Regions from separate parts of the Evansella sp. AB-rgal1 genome, predicted to be linked through region 4. Evidence: riboswitches for the same ligand, from Rfam matches in the RefSeq annotation. Region 4 holds a riboswitch; each other region holds the start of a gene.

Region 1 (4,792 bases), on a different contig from region 4:
CTTTGTATAGTTTAAAAGGCTTTATATATCATTATGAACCTATTTTTTATTTTATAGTCTCATATAAATTCATTGGAAGTATCTTCTCTTCCTTTTACAAATTTTCTACTTAGAAATTGTTAGTCTTTTTTTGCGTGATGTTTATTGTTTGACTTTCACACTTAGTATCATTATACTAATCTTTATATTTAGTATGCATAGCAACTATTTTCTTGTTGGTTGTCCTCATGCTTATTTTTAAAACAAATTGTTGCTGTAGCAACGGTTATTATATTATGGAGGTAGTTATTTATGACAAGGGTTTTATTTATTAAGGCAAATTCAAGACCAATCGAACAAGCGGTAAGTGTGAAGTTGTATCATACTTTCCTTGATGCATACAAAGCAACTCACCCAGAAGATGAAGTTACAGAGCTTGATTTGTTTGAGGAAAATCTTCCGTATTACGGATTAGATAGTATTAATGGAATGTATAAACTAGCGAATGGCTTTGAATTAACCCCATCAGAGACACAAGCTACGAATTTAGTAAATAAATATTTAGATCAGTTCTTAGCAGCGGATAAAGTAGTATTTGCATTCCCATTATGGAACTTCACTGTACCAGCAGTATTACACACGTATTTAGATTACTTAGCACAAGCAGGGAAAACGTTCCGCTATACACCAGAAGGACCAGTTGGTTTATTAACGGATAAAAAAGCTGTTCTATTGAATGCAAGAGGTGGAGTGTACTCCGAAGGTCCTGCTCAAGCTTCAGAAATGGCAGTAAATTATGTATCAACAATGTTAAACTTCTGGGGAGTAAAAGATATCACTTCGGTAATCATCGAAGGACATAACCAATTCCCGGATCAAGCAGAAGAAATTATTCAAAAAGGTTTAGACGAAGCTGTTTCTGTTGCGAAGCAAGCATAAGTAAAATAAGTAGGGCTGTTCCCAAAAGTCATCTAATTGATGATTTTTGTTTGGAACAGCTTTTTTACTAGGTCCATTTGTAGGCGCAACAGACAGAGGTAGTGCCTACCCAGGCCTACGGTTAAATCCGAGAACAAACGAGAGTATGAGGGAGAAAAGTGACTAGGTCATTTTATAGGCACTACCGCAGTAGTGCCTACCTTGGCATGCGGTTAAATCCGCGAGCAGACGGGAGCATGAGGGAGAAAAATAAAAATGGTGTGCTCCAAAGGCTTAAACTTTTGAAACACACCACTTTTTTCTAGTTTTTTTCGTTATGTACATAAGGAAAGTAAGGGTGCTTTGGGTAAATTGTGTTCGGAAATAAATTTGGTTTACTCACATAGTCTTGTTGACTCGCATTCTTTAATGGTTGAATAAACTGAAGTCCACTTCCATCGAAATAAGGTAATTTCTCTTCTAATTTCATTATGATCAGCCACCCTTTTTGTTAGTATCTACTCACATTAATTATAAGTAAGAGATAGTACTTTTGTCACTAAATTGTTGAAAATATTTCTATTGACAGTGTCGTGAACTAGGAGTAAATTACGATTATAAAAGTAAATAAAAACCTTATATCGCTGAATTTGTTATACAAAACGGAGGAACCACTTTGGTAAAGAGGAAGAACTCTTTATCTTGGGGTGAATCATTTTTATGAAGGGGTACTCTCAACTCCTAATCCGACAGCTAACTTCGTAAGCGTTACAAAGGGAACAGAAGAAAACTTATATTTATACTTTACGAATATGTAGAGTTGCTAAAGGGTTAAAGTATAAAAAACTTCGGTTTTCGTTATGGTAGACTGGGTGACTAACTACTTTACCATTTATTTCCTGTTCTTATTTCAAGAGAGAAGGTCTGATTCAGACTCTTCTTTAAGGCGCAAAGAAAAGGGGAAACTCAAAACCTACCTTTTTAATGCCCTACATCGAGATTAGTCTTTTTTGTATTTGAGGAGATGAACAAAGTGGATAAAGCATTAGCGTATATTAGCACAAAACAAGGTAATAGTGAGTTATGGTGAACTTTGGAGTAACGAAAGTCAATTCGATAAAGTTAACTTCTGTACAAATAATCGTGATATTCTATGTTGCTGCCGTTTTCTTATCTACGATTCTTTTAAGCTTACCAATTGCGTTAAATCCAGGTGTAGAATGGTCGTTCATTAATGCTATTTTTACTGCAGTCAGTGCCATAAGTGTTACAGGATTAACCGTTGTTTCCACTGCAGAAACGTTCAGCGTAACAGGTGTCTTTATTCTAGCTTTTATTCTTCAGTTTGGTGGTATAGGAATAATGACTCTTGGTACCTTTATTTGGGTTCTTTTAGGAAGGAAAATTGGTTTTCGCGAAAGACAATTAATAATGACGGATCAAAATCGGCACACCTTTTCAGGACTTGTTCAACTAATGCTCCAAATATTACTATTATTTTTAATAATTGAAGCAATTGGAACAGTGATATTAGGTACTTACTTTCTAAACTATTATCCAACTTGGCAAGAGGCTTATTTACAAGGTTTCTTTGGGGCTGTAAGTGCCGCAACGAATGCTGGTTTTGATATTACAGGGGAGTCCTTGGCACCTTTTGCAAAAGATTATTTTGTCCAATCTATAAATATGCTTCTGTTAATATTCGGAGCAATAGGTTTTCCCGTTTTATTAGAAATAAAAGAGAGTATGAGATCAAGAGAAAAATTTCACTTCTCTTTATTTACAAAAATTACAACAATCACTTTTTTCATTTTAGTTCTTATTGGAACACTTTTGATTTATTATTTTGATAGAAGTCATTTTTTCACGGATAAGTCTTGGCATGAATCCCTTTTCTTTGCACTCTTTCAATCTGTTACAACGAGAAATGGTGGTTTAGCAACAATGGATGTAAGTGAGTTTACCGTTTCTACTCAATTGGTCCAAAGTCTTCTTATGTTTATTGGTGCTTCACCTAGCAGTGTTGGCGGAGGGATTAGAACTACAACATTTGCTATTGCCATTTTAGCGATTTTTGCATTTGCTCGTGGCAGACAATCGGTGAAGATATTTAAACGGGAGATAGATACAGAGGATATTATGAAATCCTTTGTGGTAATCTCAGTTGCGGTTATGCTCTGTGGAACTGCGGTAATACTTCTAGCCAATACGGAATCATTTCCTCTAATGGCAATTGTTTATGAAGTGAGCTCCGCCTTCGGAACAACAGGGTTATCTATGGGGATTACTCCCGAGCTAAGTACTCCTGGCAAGATTGTGATTATCTTCCTCATGTTTATTGGGAGAATAGGAATCTTTTCCTTTCTATTTATCATTCGAGGAAAAACAACGACAGAACTATATCATTACCCAAAAGAGAGAGTTATTATCGGGTAAATGAAGTTTCCTTCAGGGGCAACACGTCTGCCAATGAAATAGTTGTACGTTGTTGATTAATGAGGATACGTCTTGAAGTAGATAAGTACTATGTACATCCTTTAGAATGAGTGGAAACCATATAGCTCATCAGCGCACCTAGGAAAGAGAGCTTGCAGTAGCGAAGGGAACATAATCATACACAATTAGTATCCTTTATAGTTTGATTCAATTTTAAAAGGGGTATTTTGAGGATATCACCTTAAACATATAAAATTTCGTAATATCCGATTTCAAATAATAACATGAAGTAATAAATTAACAGTATTGTGGATAATTTAAGTATGGACTGTATCTAAGTATCGTGTAATTTTTGACAAATAGTACATACAAATAATACTTTCACTTAAAAGGAGTGGTTTCTTTGAAAAGAGTTGCTGTGATGACAAGTGGTGGAGATTCACCAGGAATGAATGCGGCTGTTAGAGCTGTAACGAAAAAAGCAATTTACCATAATCTTGATGTCTATGGTGTATACAGAGGCTATGAAGGATTAATGGAAGGAGATATAAAAAAGTTAGAGCTAAAGGATGTTGGTAGTATTATCCATCGTGGCGGAACTATATTAGGAACCGCGAGAAGTGAACGATTCAAAACGGAAGAAGGGCAACAGCAAGCTTTAGAGCAACTAGCAAAGCACGATATTGATAGTCTTGTTGTTATCGGCGGAGATGGCTCGTATCGAGGTGCTCAAGCTTTACATAAAAAGGGGATTAATACAATTGGAATACCAGGTACCATAGATAACGATATAAATGGTACTGATTTCACATTAGGATTTAGTACTGCTATAAATACAGTTATTGAAGCAGTAGACCGAATTCGAGATACAGCAACATCTCATGAGAGATCCTTTGTTATAGAAGTAATGGGGAGAGATGCAGGGGATATTGCAGCTTGGTCTGGTTTAGCAACAGGAGCAGAAAGTATTTTTATCCCAGAGACCGTGATGGATAAAGCGGAGATGGTTACACGCTTGAAAAAAGGGTTTGATAGAGGAAAAAAACATAGTATCATCATTGTTGCAGAAGGCGTTGGAACTGCCGAAGAGTTTGCAACCTATATTAATGAAAATTCAGAGTATGATTCTAGGGTAACTGTTCTTGGACATATTCAGCGTGGGGGATCTCCTGTCGTGTTTGACCGAATTCTAGGCTCAAGGCTAGGGGGAAAAGCGATTGATTTATTAATGGAAGGTATTTCTGGTAAAGCTCTTGGTCTGGAAAAAAATGAGATCTCTGTTCACGATTATGACTATGTTTTTCAAAAGAAAGACCATAAAGATTTAGATGAATATATTCAATTATCTAAAGAGTTATCAATATAATAATATACTAAGTAATAAAAAAAGGTAAAACGTATGTATGGTTTTACCTTTTTTTGGGTAAAGTACTATGTGGAGGTTATATGTTATGGAAAT
Region 2 (4,792 bases), on a different contig from region 4:
AAACGTTTCAACTTCATCTCTAGATACGATATTTATGTTTTGTGCTACTCGCAAGTGATCTATAAGATCTGCTTCACTCTCCATATCAACGTCTAACATCTCAACTAATGACTTTATAAACTCTTCCTGACTCACATTTCTGTTATCTTGCGCTTTAGCACTTACACTTTCGTTAGTGAAACCTTGAAGTACTGGAGTGAATAGGACGGCAAACATCATAAAGAGAATAGTAAATTTCGATGACATTCGTTTCATTGTTACCAAATCCTTCCTAATTTTTTTTGGAAAAGTTTAGTATAGAAAAGAGTAATGTTACATAAAAGAGCAAGAACTCACATTTTATAAAGCTTTTATACAGGCCTTTCGTCGTATATTTCCCACTATTTTCTAATGAATTCGTTACTGGTAACACTTTTCATACTAATGATGGAATATTGAGCACGTGTGAATGGGAGATAAAAAGAATGTAAATAAAGTAGAATACGGTTACATATATAATTAATTACCTAATGTCTGTAAAACCGTTTAATAATGTCTCCCTATTTTTCACAAATAAAAAAGCACTCCGCATAAAGATCTCCGAAGTACTTTCTATATCCACCCTTCACTCACCCAGTAAAAACATCGCCCTTTGGATGTGTTATCAGTGGCTTTGATGACTTTGCTAATGCAAATGCTAGTGTTAACGGACCAATTCTTCCGATAAACATCAGCACAATAATAATTTGTTTTCCTAAAAATGATAGCTCCTCTGTTAACCCCATAGATAACCCGACAGTACCGAATGCTGAAAAAGCTTCGAAAACAATATTCAGAAACGGTGCATTCGATTCCGTCACACTAAGAGCTAATATGGATAGAAAGATAACTATTAAACTAATCACTACAATAGCTAATGCTCGATGGACAATTTCGTTGTTGATTCTACGCCTAAAAATCACTGGTTCTTGTTTTCCTCTTAAGTAGGTAAAAACGGCCAACAGAATAACTAGGAACGTTGTTAGTTTTACTCCACTCGCAGTAGAAGCACTGCCCGCTCCAATAAACATTAACAGTAGCATAAATACTATCGTACCAGGATTCATACTCCCTATATCAATGGTATTAAACCCTGCTGTTCTTGGAGTTACAGCTTGAAAATACGATGCCCAGAACTGTTCCCCACTTGACATAGATCCTAATGTTAATGGATTTGAGTATTCCAATAGAAAAATAACAAGCATTGCAACTATGTTTAATACAACTGTTCCTACAAGCATAATTTTTGTATGCAATGCAAAAAGACGAAATTTCTTTGTTGTCATTACATCATAGATAACGGTGAACCCTAATCCTCCAGTAATAAATAAAATAGTAATGACAATATTTATGCTGGGGTCACCCACATACTTTGATAAGCTGTCTGACCATATACTAAATCCTGCATTGTTAAAGGCAGAAATAGAATGAAATAGACTTGTAAAAACACCATGACCCCAACCGTACTCAGGAACCCACCGAAAGGAAAGGAAAATAGTAGCCAACAGCTCCATGGAAATGGAAAAAACAAATAATATTTTTACTAAGCGAACTACTCCCCCTATGGAATGCTGATTCAGTGCTTCTTGTAGAAGCACTCTTTCTTTAAGTCCTATCCGTTTTCCTAAGACTAAAACGGTCATAATGGCAAACGTCATTAATCCTAATCCACCAATTTTTATTAAAATCATAACGATTACTTGCCCAAAACTAGTGAAAGCACTCCCTGTATCTACCACAACTAATCCTGTTACCGTCGTTGCTGATGCAGCAGTAAAAAAAGCATCCATCCATGAAACAGTTTCCACTGTACTCCATGGTAGCTTTAATAAAAGTGTACCAACAATGATGACAACTCCGAAGCTTAAAGCCAATAATTGTGGCGGTGAAAATCGCCAGTGAGTTAGTAAATTAACTATTTTCACGTTACATCACCTGATCTTCAAAACGTTTAATGTCATCATTATGTCCAATGACAATAAGTAAATCTTTGTGAGAAATTTGATAATTAGGTAATGGTGAAATATCTATATCGTTTCCTTTTTTAATAGCAAGTATGGTTATACCAAAACGAGCTCTAATATTTAAATCAATAAGGGTTTTCCCTTCAATTTTGGGTGAAGCTATTAGCTCAACAATACTATACTCATCCGAAAGCTCAATAAAATCTATTACATTTTCATCTGACATTTGTTGGGCAATTCGTCTCCCCATATCACTTTCCGGGTGTACTACTCTATCTGCTCCGATTTTTACAAGCACTTTATGATGATAAGTATTTCTCGCTTTTACACAAACATGTTTTACTCCAATTTCTTTTAAAAGTAGTGTAGTTAATATACTAGCTTGAATGTTATCACCAATGGCAACGATAACAGAATCAAAATTTCGTATTCCTAATGAGATTAGTGCTCTTTCATCAGTTGAATCTGCAACTACTGCATGTGTTGCGTATTTTGCAAATTCGTTTACTTTTTGTTCATCCGTATCTAACGCTAGTACTTCGTTCCCTAATCTAACAAGTTCTTTGCAAACACTGCCCCCAAAACGACCTAGACCAATAACAACAAACTGTTTTTTACTTGCCATTATGACATCTCCTTTTGCCCATATGAAAAAAGACCAATCTTAAAGAAGGGTCTTCATCACAGACCTTTCTCTCCATGAACGCTTACGAAGTTAGCTGTCGGGTTAAGGATAGAGAGTACCCTTTCTTATAATAAGACTCACCCCACGGCAACTAGTAATCTACTTGCCGAAAATTGGTTCCTCCGTTCTGCCTTTAGACAGATTCAGCGATATAAAGGATTATATTTATTTTTATAATCGTACTTTACTCCTCCCATTTTCGATTGTCAATATCGATTTTGTGACAAAAATAACTTTACTTTAAGTAGATTTTTAGTTATTAGACATTCACCGGCCATTGATCGAGCATTTCACGAGATAAAAACTCCTCTCATCTGCTCGATCTCCTCCTGATATCCCCCCATCCAATTATTGAATTTCCAAATTTTTCTGTGTTATAATTACCTTAATACTTATTGAAGGGATGATGGGTGGCCGATGGATAACTAATCTTATTTTCTAACATTTGAAATCACAAATTTCAAATCAATCGAAATAGGATTAGTCTGCCCATTTTTCTATAGAATCCAATAAAATGAGCTATGTCAAAAGATAGCTTTGTTTGTGTATGTAATGGCACGGCTAATCCTTCCAAATCAAATTTGGGAGGATTTTTTGTTCTCCCTGTAAAGAGGGTTGATCGTATGAAAGAACTGTTAAAATTATCAAACGTAAGCTATGAAATAGTGGACAACACTATTTTTCAAGATATCAATGCAAGTGTTCAACAAGGAGATATCATCGGAATCATCGGAAAGAACGGTGCTGGAAAAACTTCATTGTTAGAAATGATTCACGAAGATATCCATCCGTCAAAAGGACAAATACAGTGGCTAGAACAAGATATGAAGATAATTATGGTAGAGCAAGAAACAGAATTCCATTTTTCCAAAGAGAAGACCCCTCTGGAAAAAAAGTTACGAGAGAATTGGCATGTTCCGAACGTTGATTTTCCCCACTTAAGTGGAGGAGAAAAACGAAAAGCAAGACTTGCAACTGGTTTTTCCGAAAAAGGAGATCTATTACTCTTAGATGAACCCACAAACCATCTTGATGATGGAAGTTTGCAATTGTTACAGAAGGAAATGAAAAATTATCACGGAACCATCCTCCTTGTCTCTCATGATCGATATTTTCTCGACGCCGTTGCGACTAAAATATGGTCTCTGGAGGAGAAAACACTTGTTGAATTTAAAGGGAACTATTCTCAGTATATGGAGCATCGGAGACAAAAACGGCTATCACAGCAACGAAAATATGAGCAGCAGCAAAAGATGGTGGAGCGAATCGATGGACAAATGAAGGAGCTTACCTCTTGGTCGAAAAAGGCACATGGTCAATCCACAAAAAAGGATGGAATGAAGGAATACTATCGTGTGAAAGCCAAAAAGATGGATGCACAAGTAAAATCAAAACAAAAGCGATTAGAGAAAGAGTTAGAAAGAGTGAAAGTAGAACGTGTAACGCCAGAATATACTGTACAATTTTCAATGAGAGCGAATGACAAAGTGGGAAAACGACTTTTAGAGGTAACAAATATTTCTAAATCTTTTCACGAGCGAACATTATTTAAGAATGTTAGTTTTACTATTCAGCATGGAGAAAAAGTTGCTATTGTTGGACCAAACGGAAGTGGTAAAACAACATTATTAAATATAATAAATGGTATGGAAACCTCTGAAGGAGATGTATGGATTTCGCCAACGGCTAACATTGGATATTTAACTCAAGAAGTGTTTGATTTACCTCTGGAACAAACACCAGCACAGCTGTTTTATCAAGAGACATTTGAAGCAAGAGGAAAAGTTCAAAATTTAATGAAGCATTTGGGGTTTACTGCTTCACAATGGACAGAACCCGTTCAAGAGATGAGTATGGGAGAACGTGTAAAATGTAAACTCATGAAATATATATTAGAAGAGAAGGATGCGCTTATCTTAGATGAACCGACGAATCATCTCGATTTACCATCACGAGAACAATTAGAAGAAACACTGTCACAATACGACGGAACGCTGCTCGTTGTATCTCATGATCGATATTTTCTTGAAAAAACAACAAGTACTAGGTATGTCATTTCCAATCAAAAAATCCAGAGACAATGGAATGACGAACCGTTGAAAAGAGATGATCTGGATGAGTTGCG
Region 3 (4,792 bases), on a different contig from region 4:
TAGTAACGAAAAATGTGTATGTTTTATGAACAATATCTGCTAGAGTATAGACGGCTGAAGCGATTGGAACACAAACCAACAGAGTTAGTAATTACAGATAGTAGGATACTTGTATTTTCAGGGTAACCTTTATAAAAAAAGATGTCTCCATCTACCTTATTCAAAAGATAGATGAGACACCTTTTTGTTAATTATCCAGTAATATTATCTAGGCCGTGCTTCTTTTCAGATTCTGCAACTACAATTGCGCAGGATGCATCTCCTGTGATATTAACAGCTGTTCTCGTCATATCAAGAAGTCGGTCCACACCAATAATCAGGGCAATTCCTTCTACAGGTAAACCTACTGATGTTAATACCATAGCAAGCATTATTAAGCCTACACCAGGAACTCCGGCAGTACCAATACTTGCAAGAACTGCGGTTAAAACAACAACTAAGATTTGATTCATTGTTAAGTCTACTGCAAACACTTGCGCGATAAAGACAACAGCTACCCCTTGCATAATTGCCGTTCCATCCATGTTAACTGTTGCACCAAGTGGTTGAACAAAACTACTAATTGATTTCGGTACATTCAAGTTTTTCTGTGCTGTTTCCATGGAGACTGGAAGTGTAGCACTACTGCTTGATGTACTAAAGGCTACAGACATTGCTGGTGCAAATCCTTTGAAAAACTTGATTGGATTCATTTTTCCTAGCAATGAAACTGCTGTACCATACGTTACTATTGTATGAATAACGAGCGCGATCATTACTGCGATAAAGTAGAGCCCCATCACCTCAAAGGCTTCCCACCCTAGTTTTCCAATAGCAGATGCAATTAACGCAAACGCACCATATGGGGCCAAGACCATCACGAGGTTAACAAGGTACATCATAATATGATTTGTTTGTTCCACAAGTTGATAGACAAGCTTCGTTTTCTCCCCAAGCACAGCGATTCCTAACCCGAAAAATACGGCAAATGCAATGATTTGTAGCATATTTCCACTAGACATAGAGTCAATTGGGTTTGTTGGGATAATATTTAAGATCGTATCCACCACTGGTGGTGCTTCCCTTGGCTCATAATGAGCATTTTCCGTATCGAAGTTTCCATTTGCACCGGGTTGGATTAAAGTGGCTACTCCTAAAGCAATAGTGATCGCTACTGTCGTGGTTACTAAGAAATATCCTATTGTCTTTAGCCCAATTCTTCCAAGTTTTTTTGGATCTCCTAGAGCAGCAACACCTAGTGTAATGGTGATAAACACTAATGGTACCACTAGCATTTTAATCAGATTTAAAAATAGCTGACCTACTGGATATAGTAGATACTGATCCACAACAGAAAACACACCAGATGCGAACAAATTCAATAGAAAACCAGCGATAATACCTAGAATCAGTGCAATAATAATTTTTTTTGTAAGATTGTTGTTTCGTTTCATGAATGTAATCCTCCTTTTTTTATGTCATGCTGCATTTCGTCCGTGTTGTAAGGAGTTCTTCTCTCACTTTGAACATTACGATTGCAACGAGTTCACCAATTATATCTTTTTTACACGAAGACTTTGAAAACTAGGGCTTCGCCTTCTCGCTTTATCACTTTACTGAGTTAAACTTTTCCACAGAAAAAAACCACGAAAGAGAGAACTCAGTCATGGCTTTAATAAACTTAGCTGGTTCTATAATAGCTTACGAGGTTAGCTGTCGGATTCGGGTGTATAGAAATCACCCTACCTAAAAAAGGATTCACCCCTATGGCCATAGGCCACACTTGAAAGTCGGTTCCCCCGCTCCTGCATAGGATTAAGCTGTCTATGAAACTAGATTTATATTACTATATACAAACGTCCTCGTCAATAATCGACATTATTTTTTAAAAAATTTACTTAAGAGATAATAACATAACTCTATTTTCTTTTTAAAAAGCACTCAGTAATAATTTTGTTGTAAAAAATACTATCAGTAAGATAAATAGTCTATACTTGTACTGTTGTTATTTAATCAGATATATTTTTAAAAATGCAATAGTAATTTGATACGAAAGTAGGGAGATTTATGATCTTTGCAGTTATTTTAGGAGTTATCATTTATATGGCGAGTGGGATGATATACTATTCCATCCTGGGAAATAGGTGGGTGGAGGAATTAAATATTAAACCTGAACAACCAAACTATGGATTGTTAACATTGGTTACTGTTCTTACCACCTTTGTTTTTTTCATTATACTTCAACTTTCACAAGCGGAAACGTTACTTGATGGCGCTTTATTGGGAGCAGGAGTAGGGTTCATCGTCTCCCTTGCTTATGCGAAGGACTTTATTTTCGGATTAGGATCTAGTAGCAAAAAGCAAGTGGTGGTCTACTTTATTGCTGTGGGTTACCATATCATCGCCTTAACAATTATTGGTATTGTTATGATGTTTTTTATATAGGCTACACTGAAAATACGTGTATCAGAATATCGAGTGATACTAACTTTGTTGGTAGTTATTCCATTCGCTTCAGTCCACTCCTTTCCAGTGGGGAGTTGCCGAGCCTCCTCACGACTCCGTCGCTGCGGTGTCTCGCCTCTACTCTGCTTCCCACCGGAGTTCGTGGACCTGCGCTCATTCCATATATAGTTGATGTTACTAAAACCCTAATAACGTATTTTCATCTCCATGGTGCAAATTTTCCCTTGCAAGGAGGTCTATCCCTGAAAATACGTGCTATCAAGTATTATAACTTTGTTGGTTTGTATTCCATTCGCTCCAACCTGCTCGCGTTCCTGTGGGGAGCTGGCGAGCCTCCTCCAATTGGCCTAAGAGCAGCCCACGTCCTGTGGGCAACGGCGCAATGTCGCCATCCTGGCTCCAGCTCTGCGAGGTCTCGCCCTTGCTCTACTTCCCACTGGAGTCTCGGGGCTTACGTTCATTCCATATAATGACCCACAGTACTAAAACTACTTTATAACGTATTTTCTTCCGCGATGGTTTACATTTTCACTTACATCAAAAAAGAAGCTGGTGATCTCATGAGATCACCAGCTTCTCTTATCATTCAAGACTAACTTTACTTACTGACCACAAACGTTCATTGTACTATTCTCTAACGTAATGTTTCGGAACTCCATGTTATCTCCGCATGGTGACTCAACAATTTCTGAATTACGGAGAGTTAGATTTTGCATTAAAATATCTCTTGTGTTTGGCATATCATTACGTGCTGCAATACGGATTCCGCTTGGACCTACAACTACACCACCGTTCATTGCAATGTTGTAGCTGTTCTCGATAAGCATTGCATTACCACCAGTTCTCGCTAAGTCCACACGATCAATGACAGCTCCGCCACTACGAGAGACACTGAAAATTCCTCGGCCACCGCCACGAGCAACCACTTCTCCTACAAAAATATTGTGAGTGTAGTCATCATCGATATGACCATTTCGATTCGCCATACGGAAGGCAGCGTAACCAGTTCCTGTTCCAGCTCCATATCCATAGACGATGCCTACTTCAGCATTAATCGTATCATTCAACAAAACACCAGAGTATCCAGTATCAACCGCTGTTACTGTGCCAATAGTAATACCATCCACTCCGTATGTTTCTACTCCATGTGCACTTGTTCCAGAAACGTACACATCATCAATGCGAACATTACGAACTCCATAAACGTTATCATTGTCACGGCTATCAATACGAATGCCAAGACCCGCATCCAAGCGAAGATCGATTTGACCTAGGTGAATATCTTCGGATGTACGTACGAAAATTCCGAAGTTCGGGCTACCTGTTACATTTAATTTCGGAATGGACACATTCTCCGCATGTCTAATACGTACAGCTGCATTATGATTTCCATAATCAAAATCTTCGTCAATACCCTCAACATGTATTGTTCCATCAATTTCAAAAGAAGTATGGCTCGGTAATTCAAGTGAACGATTCGCTGGAATTGTTCCAGAACCACGAACTATTACTTTCTCTTGCTTCGTACGACCAGGAGTTAAGCTGTCTACCGCCGCTTGCATCGCGTCAAGCATATCGTCACCAACATACACAACTCCACGGTTAATTACTCTCCACTTGTCACCAGTCTGTAGGACTTGTGCATGAAATGGGCCTTTCCCATAGAATGTCTCTGACTTCTCTCTCGGTTGGACTGCTAAAACCTCTGAATCATTAGAAATCCCACCTTCATTCACTGCCCTTACAACATAATAGTAGGGATTAGGAGAGAAAATGTCTTGATCTGTAAACGTCGCTTCATTTGTAACGCCTACTCTCTCGAAAACTTCCCCGTTAGGAAAATGTTCTGGATTATAGCGTGTACGATAGACGTAATAAAGTAAAGCATCATCGTTTTCATTCCATGAGAATGTTACTTCCTCTTCCACTACTAACTCATCAATGCTTAACTCACTAGGACTAAAAGGAGCAGGAACAGAGTCATCGCTAACAGAAACTTCTACTTCATTACTAAAAGCAGATTCTACTCCAAGATCCGTTAGAAATGTCACTACATAGGTGTACGTATTTCCTAATTCCACTGTATTATCAATAAAGTTAGTTTCAGAAGTATTTCCTATACGGGTGAAATTCCCTTGCCCCTCTTCTTTTCGGTGTACATTATAGCTTTCCGCAGAATCATGTGGTTCCCAACTTAAGCCCACATATGTTTCTGGAGAAAAAGATAGTTCTGACACTTCCAAACTATCAATCTGTGCAACAGGCATAATTTCTAAGCCATTAATTCGACCATTATCACCCATTTGAATATTTAACTGCCCATCAGAAACCGTCGTAGTATGTGTCA
Region 4 (4,792 bases):
CGTTGTGTCCTTTCTTTCTTAAGATCTAATCCAAATCTTCCAACAACTACTTCTTTCTCTCTCTCATCTAATATGTGAATGTACTTGTAAATTTGTTTTTTCTCCATACTTAATTGGATTTGTTCTACTACATCTTCCGTTTCCGCTTGAAGAACGTCGATAAGACTAATTTCATTTCCTTCCTTATCCTGACCAATTGGATCATGTAAAGAGACGTCTTTTCTTACCTTCTTTAAAGCTCGTAAATGCATAAGTATTTCGTTCTCGATACATCTCGCTGCATACGTGGCGAGTTTTGTTCCTTTACCAGGAGAATAACTTTCAATGGCTTTAATCAACCCAATTGTACCGATGGATATTAAATCCTCGTTTTCTTCTCGAGTATTTTCAAACTTCTTTACAATATGTGCCACTAATCGCAAATTGTGTTCAATAAGGAGGTTCCTCGCTTCCTCGTCTCCTTCATGCATTTTTTGAATATACTCTTTTTCTTCCTTTGCATTTAACGGTTGTGGAAATGCATTGTTTTTTACAAAGGAAACAAAAACAAATAATTCTTTCACAAAATGTGTAATCGCTGCAAGTAGACTGGACATGCACACACCTCCGTTTGGGCATTGTACCTAATTTATATGCAAGGTGTAGGTCGTCTGTGTCTGTCTACATTTATTCTTTTCGAATATTTTTTATTGAGTTTAATAAATTGATAATTAGGGAATATTTGATGTTTCATTTTAAAAATCTGACGGAGAATCTATTTTCCAGGTAAACTTCCATGCAAGTAAGAGAATTGCACGATGACGGATGAAAATACGTTATGAAGCTTATTAGTTAATTTAACTTTATATGGAATCTCGAATGCCCCCGTAACTCCACTGGGAAGCAGATCAGAAGCAAGCGTTTGCCAGATCCCCACAGGACAGTGAGTTGGCTGAAGCGAATGTAATACAATCCAACAAAGTTAGTAATACTTTATGATATGAGTATTCTTGATCACGCGTATTTTCTGGATAACCTACATAAAAACCCCTATTAAGGAAATATTAACTTTAATAATATCCAAGGAGTGATTGTTTTGACAAATAATAAAAGCCCATTAGATTATGATCGTTACGCTACAGCACACCTTAGCCCTGACTTACTTCAACGTATTTCATCATTAGAGGAGGACCTTCGAAATGCTACAGAAAAAGAAATTGTACTAATAGCCTATGAAGAAAGTGAACACAATGCTACTTAATGTGTTAGAACATAAAAACAAAACGGTGTTTTTTTTACATTTTGATAAACGTATTGACAATTTATATAACAAAGAGTAAATTACCAATATGAATAATTATATGAATAAAAAACCTTTTTGTCGCTTAGTCCTATTGGAACGGAGGAACCGAATCTGACGAAACTATTCGTCTTGGGGTCAATCACAATGTGAAGGGGTACTCTCATCCCCTAACCCGACAGCTAACTTCGTAAGCGTTGCAGAGAGAAAGGTCTGTTTTTAGACCCTTCTTAGGAATGGTCTTTTTTTTTCATGCATAAGGGAGATGACACCGTGAGTAATAGAAAGCAATTTGTAGTAATTGGATTAGGGCGATTTGGTGGCAGTATTTGTAAAGAGCTTGTAAAAATTGGACATGAAGTACTTGTGATGGACAAGGATGAGCAACAAATACAAGAGTTTTCCAACATTGCTACACATGCCGTTGTGGCAAACTCAACAGATGAAAGTACTCTTCGATCATTAGGTGTTCGTAATTTTGATTTTGTCGTTGTAGCTATAGGTGATAACATACAAGAAAGTATTTTAACTACACTGCTCTTAAAAGAAATGGGATTGAAGAATATTTGGGTAAAAGCAAAAAATGATTACCATCATAAAGTTTTAGAGAAAATTGGAGCAGACCATATTATTCATCCAGAAAAAGATATGGGAAGAAGAATTGCTCAACAGATGTCCGATGAAAAAGTAATTGATTTTATTGAATTATCTGATGAATATAGCATTGTAGAATTATTTGCTACTCCAAAACTTGAAACTAAAAGTCTGATCGATTTAGATATTCGTGCACGTTATGGAGTTACAATTTTAGCGGTAAAGAATAAAGAGAACATAGATATTTCACCGGAGCCAACATATGTAATTGAAAGAGGAGACTTGCTAATTGTAATTGGACATAACAAAGATATCAAACGATTTGAAGATCAAGCAATGTAACTCTTTTTCAAGTCGTATGTTACGTATCATTTAAAGAAAAGGCTCTGTTAAACGTAGATGTTGATTTTCGCTACAGGTTGCTCGTTTTCCTAGGGCGAACCGCAACTCTCCTCCCAATTCCGCCTAAATACTTGGCCACGTCCTGTGGGCAACGGCGTCATGTCGCCATCCAGGCTCCATCCTCAAGGAGTCTCGCACCTTTCATAAGAATCAACATTATCCTTTAACATAGCCAAAGAAAAAGCACTGAAAGTATACATTACTTTTTCAGTGCTTTTTTCACTAAATATCTTTTTACTTCCCTAGTCGTTTATATGCATTTACACCCATTTTTGTACGTGAGAAAATGACAGTAAGAATGAACGGAACTACAATTGCGACTATCATTGAAATGGCAAATACAAACATGTGTTGAACCTGTATGGAGAGAATACCCGGTATACCTCCAACTCCAATAGAATTTGCCATAACGTTACTACCTACTGAGATTATTGCAGCTGTCATTGATCCTAACATTGCCGCTAAAAATGGGAATCCATATTTTAAGTTAATACCAAACATCGCTGGTTCCGTTACACCAAGGTAACATGAAATTGCAGCTGGTACTGAAACTTGCTTTTCTTTTTCATCTTTTCTATTTAAGTAAATCATGGCTACAACCGCTGACCCTTGTGCAATATTAGAAAGTGCAATCATTGGCCATAAGTTTGTTCCACCAAATTCACTCATTAACTGAAGATCAATAGCATTTGTCATATGATGCAAACCTGTAATAACGAGTGGTGCATATGCAAAACCGAAAATAGCTGCAAATAGCCAACCAAAAGCAGAAGTTAAGCTAGTGTATACTACATCTGATATTGCAGAACCAATCGTCCATCCAATCGGTCCTAATACGACATGTGCAATCAACACTGCTGGTACTAATGCAAACAATGGAACGAATATCATAGAAACAACACTTGGAATCACTTTACGTAATCGTAGCTCCAAGAATGATAATACAAATCCTGCTAAGATAGCTGGAATAACCTGAGCTTGATAACCTATCATTTCAACAGTAGTAAACCCGAAATCCCATACTGGAATTTCTTCTGCTCCAGGGACACCATATGCATTAAGTAATTGTGGTGATACGAGTGTTATACCTAAGACGATTCCAAGTATTTGAGTTGTACCCATCTTCCTTGCAATAGCCCATGTAATTCCAACAGGTAAGAAGTGGAATATCGCTTCCCCTATTAACCATAAAAACGAATTCACACCCGCCCAGAATTGAGAGATCTCAACAAGAGTTTGAGTTCCTTCGTTAAACATCTGTATTTCACCAATTACATTTCTAAAACCTAAAATAAGACCACCAACAACAAGCGCTGGAATTAACGGTGTAAAGATATCAGCCAAATGTCCTATTAGACGTTGAAGGAAATTCATATTTTTCTTTGCAGCTTCTTTTGCTTCATCCTTGGATGAATCCCCCACTCCTGCTATTTTTACAAATTCATTGTAAAAGGTAGCAACTTCATTCCCAATAATTACTTGAAACTGACCTGCTTGTGTGAATGTTCCCTTAACAATATCTAGAGATTCTACTGCCTTTAGATCTGCTTTTTTTGGATCTATCAAAACAAATCTCATTCTTGTTGCACAGTGAGTTACGGCAGATATGTTTTCACTTCCGCCAATTCTCTCAAGCAATTCTTTTGCTTCAGTTGTGTAGTTACTCATTATTATTCCCCCTTTAATCCACTCTTTGCTATACTTACATCTATCACAGACAAGCAAAACATAGAAAATTCCACACCTTGTATATACAAGTTTTTGTTTACGCTTTCAGTATAACTTGTATATACATGTTAGTCAACAAGGGTGTAAAATTAGTGTTAAGTTTATTTTCATTTAAATCTTTTAATATTTGGCTCTTTTACACATTGATCTTGGTTTTTACTCAATGTTGCTGGCTTGCCCAAGGAATCTCGCCCTTCCGTAAAAATCAACATGGATCAAATATCATTGTCCTTTAACATAGCCAAATATTAAATTCTTTAGGTGTAGAATATAAACAAATAAACTGAATACATATTAAATAGTGAACATGCTCCTAAATTATGTGTGACAAATTAATGAACATCTATAGTGTTAGACATTTTTCAACACAATAAGCAAGAAGTTTCCGTTAATATAATGAAAAAGTCTAACATTTAATTGAAATATTTTAAGAAGACTTTTCATTTCTACCAATGATTCCTTATGACAGTACATAATTTGAACCGAAATTCAAAATTTATGTAATAACTTAATAAAATGGAGGAATGGAAAAATGGACCCATTATATGTATTAAAGTTATTAAATCAAATAAAGATTAAAAAAGATGAAATGTATGTAATGGCCCAAAAATATGGTTTAAATGATGAAAGAGTCGTGGTTTGTAGCCAAGACTTAGATTCCCTTTTAAATAAATATCAAGGTATTGACGAGGCTTATAGAAATAGAGGCAAGGAAGTTTCGTAGGCGTTTGATTTCATTTTTTCTACGTACAGTGTTTTAATATAATATGAACGACTAACAGCGTTACT

The links. Region 4 has a riboswitch for cyclic di-AMP ahead of ACERII_RS16125 (potassium channel family protein). Riboswitches for the same ligand answer to the same signal wherever they lie in the genome.
Region 1: linked by a shared signal. The riboswitch ahead of ACERII_RS19690 (TrkH family potassium uptake protein) and the one ahead of ACERII_RS16125 (potassium channel family protein) in region 4 are both predicted to bind cyclic di-AMP.
Region 2: linked by a shared signal. The riboswitch ahead of ACERII_RS22800 (potassium channel family protein) and the one ahead of ACERII_RS16125 (potassium channel family protein) in region 4 are both predicted to bind cyclic di-AMP.
Region 3: linked by a shared signal. The riboswitch ahead of ACERII_RS17770 (dicarboxylate/amino acid:cation symporter) and the one ahead of ACERII_RS16125 (potassium channel family protein) in region 4 are both predicted to bind cyclic di-AMP.

The regions. Positions count from the first base shown of each region.
Region 1 covers NZ_JBGUAU010000027.1:12,617-17,408, reverse strand. Annotated here, with positions in the region: gene ACERII_RS19700 (FMN-dependent NADH-azoreductase) at 292-918, shown strand; gene ACERII_RS19695 (hypothetical protein) at 1,220-1,387, opposite strand; cyclic di-AMP (ydaO/yuaA leader) riboswitch at 1,530-1,680, shown strand; gene ACERII_RS19690 (TrkH family potassium uptake protein) at 1,981-3,333, shown strand; gene pfkA (6-phosphofructokinase) at 3,737-4,699, shown strand; gene ACERII_RS19680 (hypothetical protein) at 4,785-4,792, shown strand, end outside.
Region 2 covers NZ_JBGUAU010000038.1:25,439-30,230, reverse strand. Annotated here, with positions in the region: gene ACERII_RS22810 (bifunctional metallophosphatase/5'-nucleotidase) at 1-255, opposite strand, end outside; gene ACERII_RS22805 (TrkH family potassium uptake protein) at 609-1,943, opposite strand; gene ACERII_RS22800 (potassium channel family protein) at 1,945-2,607, opposite strand; cyclic di-AMP (ydaO/yuaA leader) riboswitch at 2,671-2,826, opposite strand; gene abc-f (ribosomal protection-like ABC-F family protein) at 3,291-4,792, shown strand, end outside.
Region 3 covers NZ_JBGUAU010000022.1:44,008-48,799, reverse strand. Annotated here, with positions in the region: gene ACERII_RS17770 (dicarboxylate/amino acid:cation symporter) at 192-1,433, opposite strand; cyclic di-AMP (ydaO/yuaA leader) riboswitch at 1,663-1,811, opposite strand; gene ACERII_RS17765 (DUF1761 domain-containing protein) at 2,047-2,424, shown strand; gene ACERII_RS17760 (fibronectin type III domain-containing protein) at 3,048-4,792, opposite strand, start outside.
Region 4 covers NZ_JBGUAU010000018.1:84,251-89,042, forward strand. Annotated here, with positions in the region: gene sigK (RNA polymerase sporulation sigma factor SigK) at 1-596, opposite strand, end outside; gene ACERII_RS16120 (hypothetical protein) at 1,076-1,240, shown strand; cyclic di-AMP (ydaO/yuaA leader) riboswitch at 1,352-1,491, shown strand; gene ACERII_RS16125 (potassium channel family protein) at 1,532-2,215, shown strand; gene treP (PTS system trehalose-specific EIIBC component) at 2,510-3,943, opposite strand; gene ACERII_RS16135 (aspartyl-phosphate phosphatase Spo0E family protein) at 4,536-4,727, shown strand.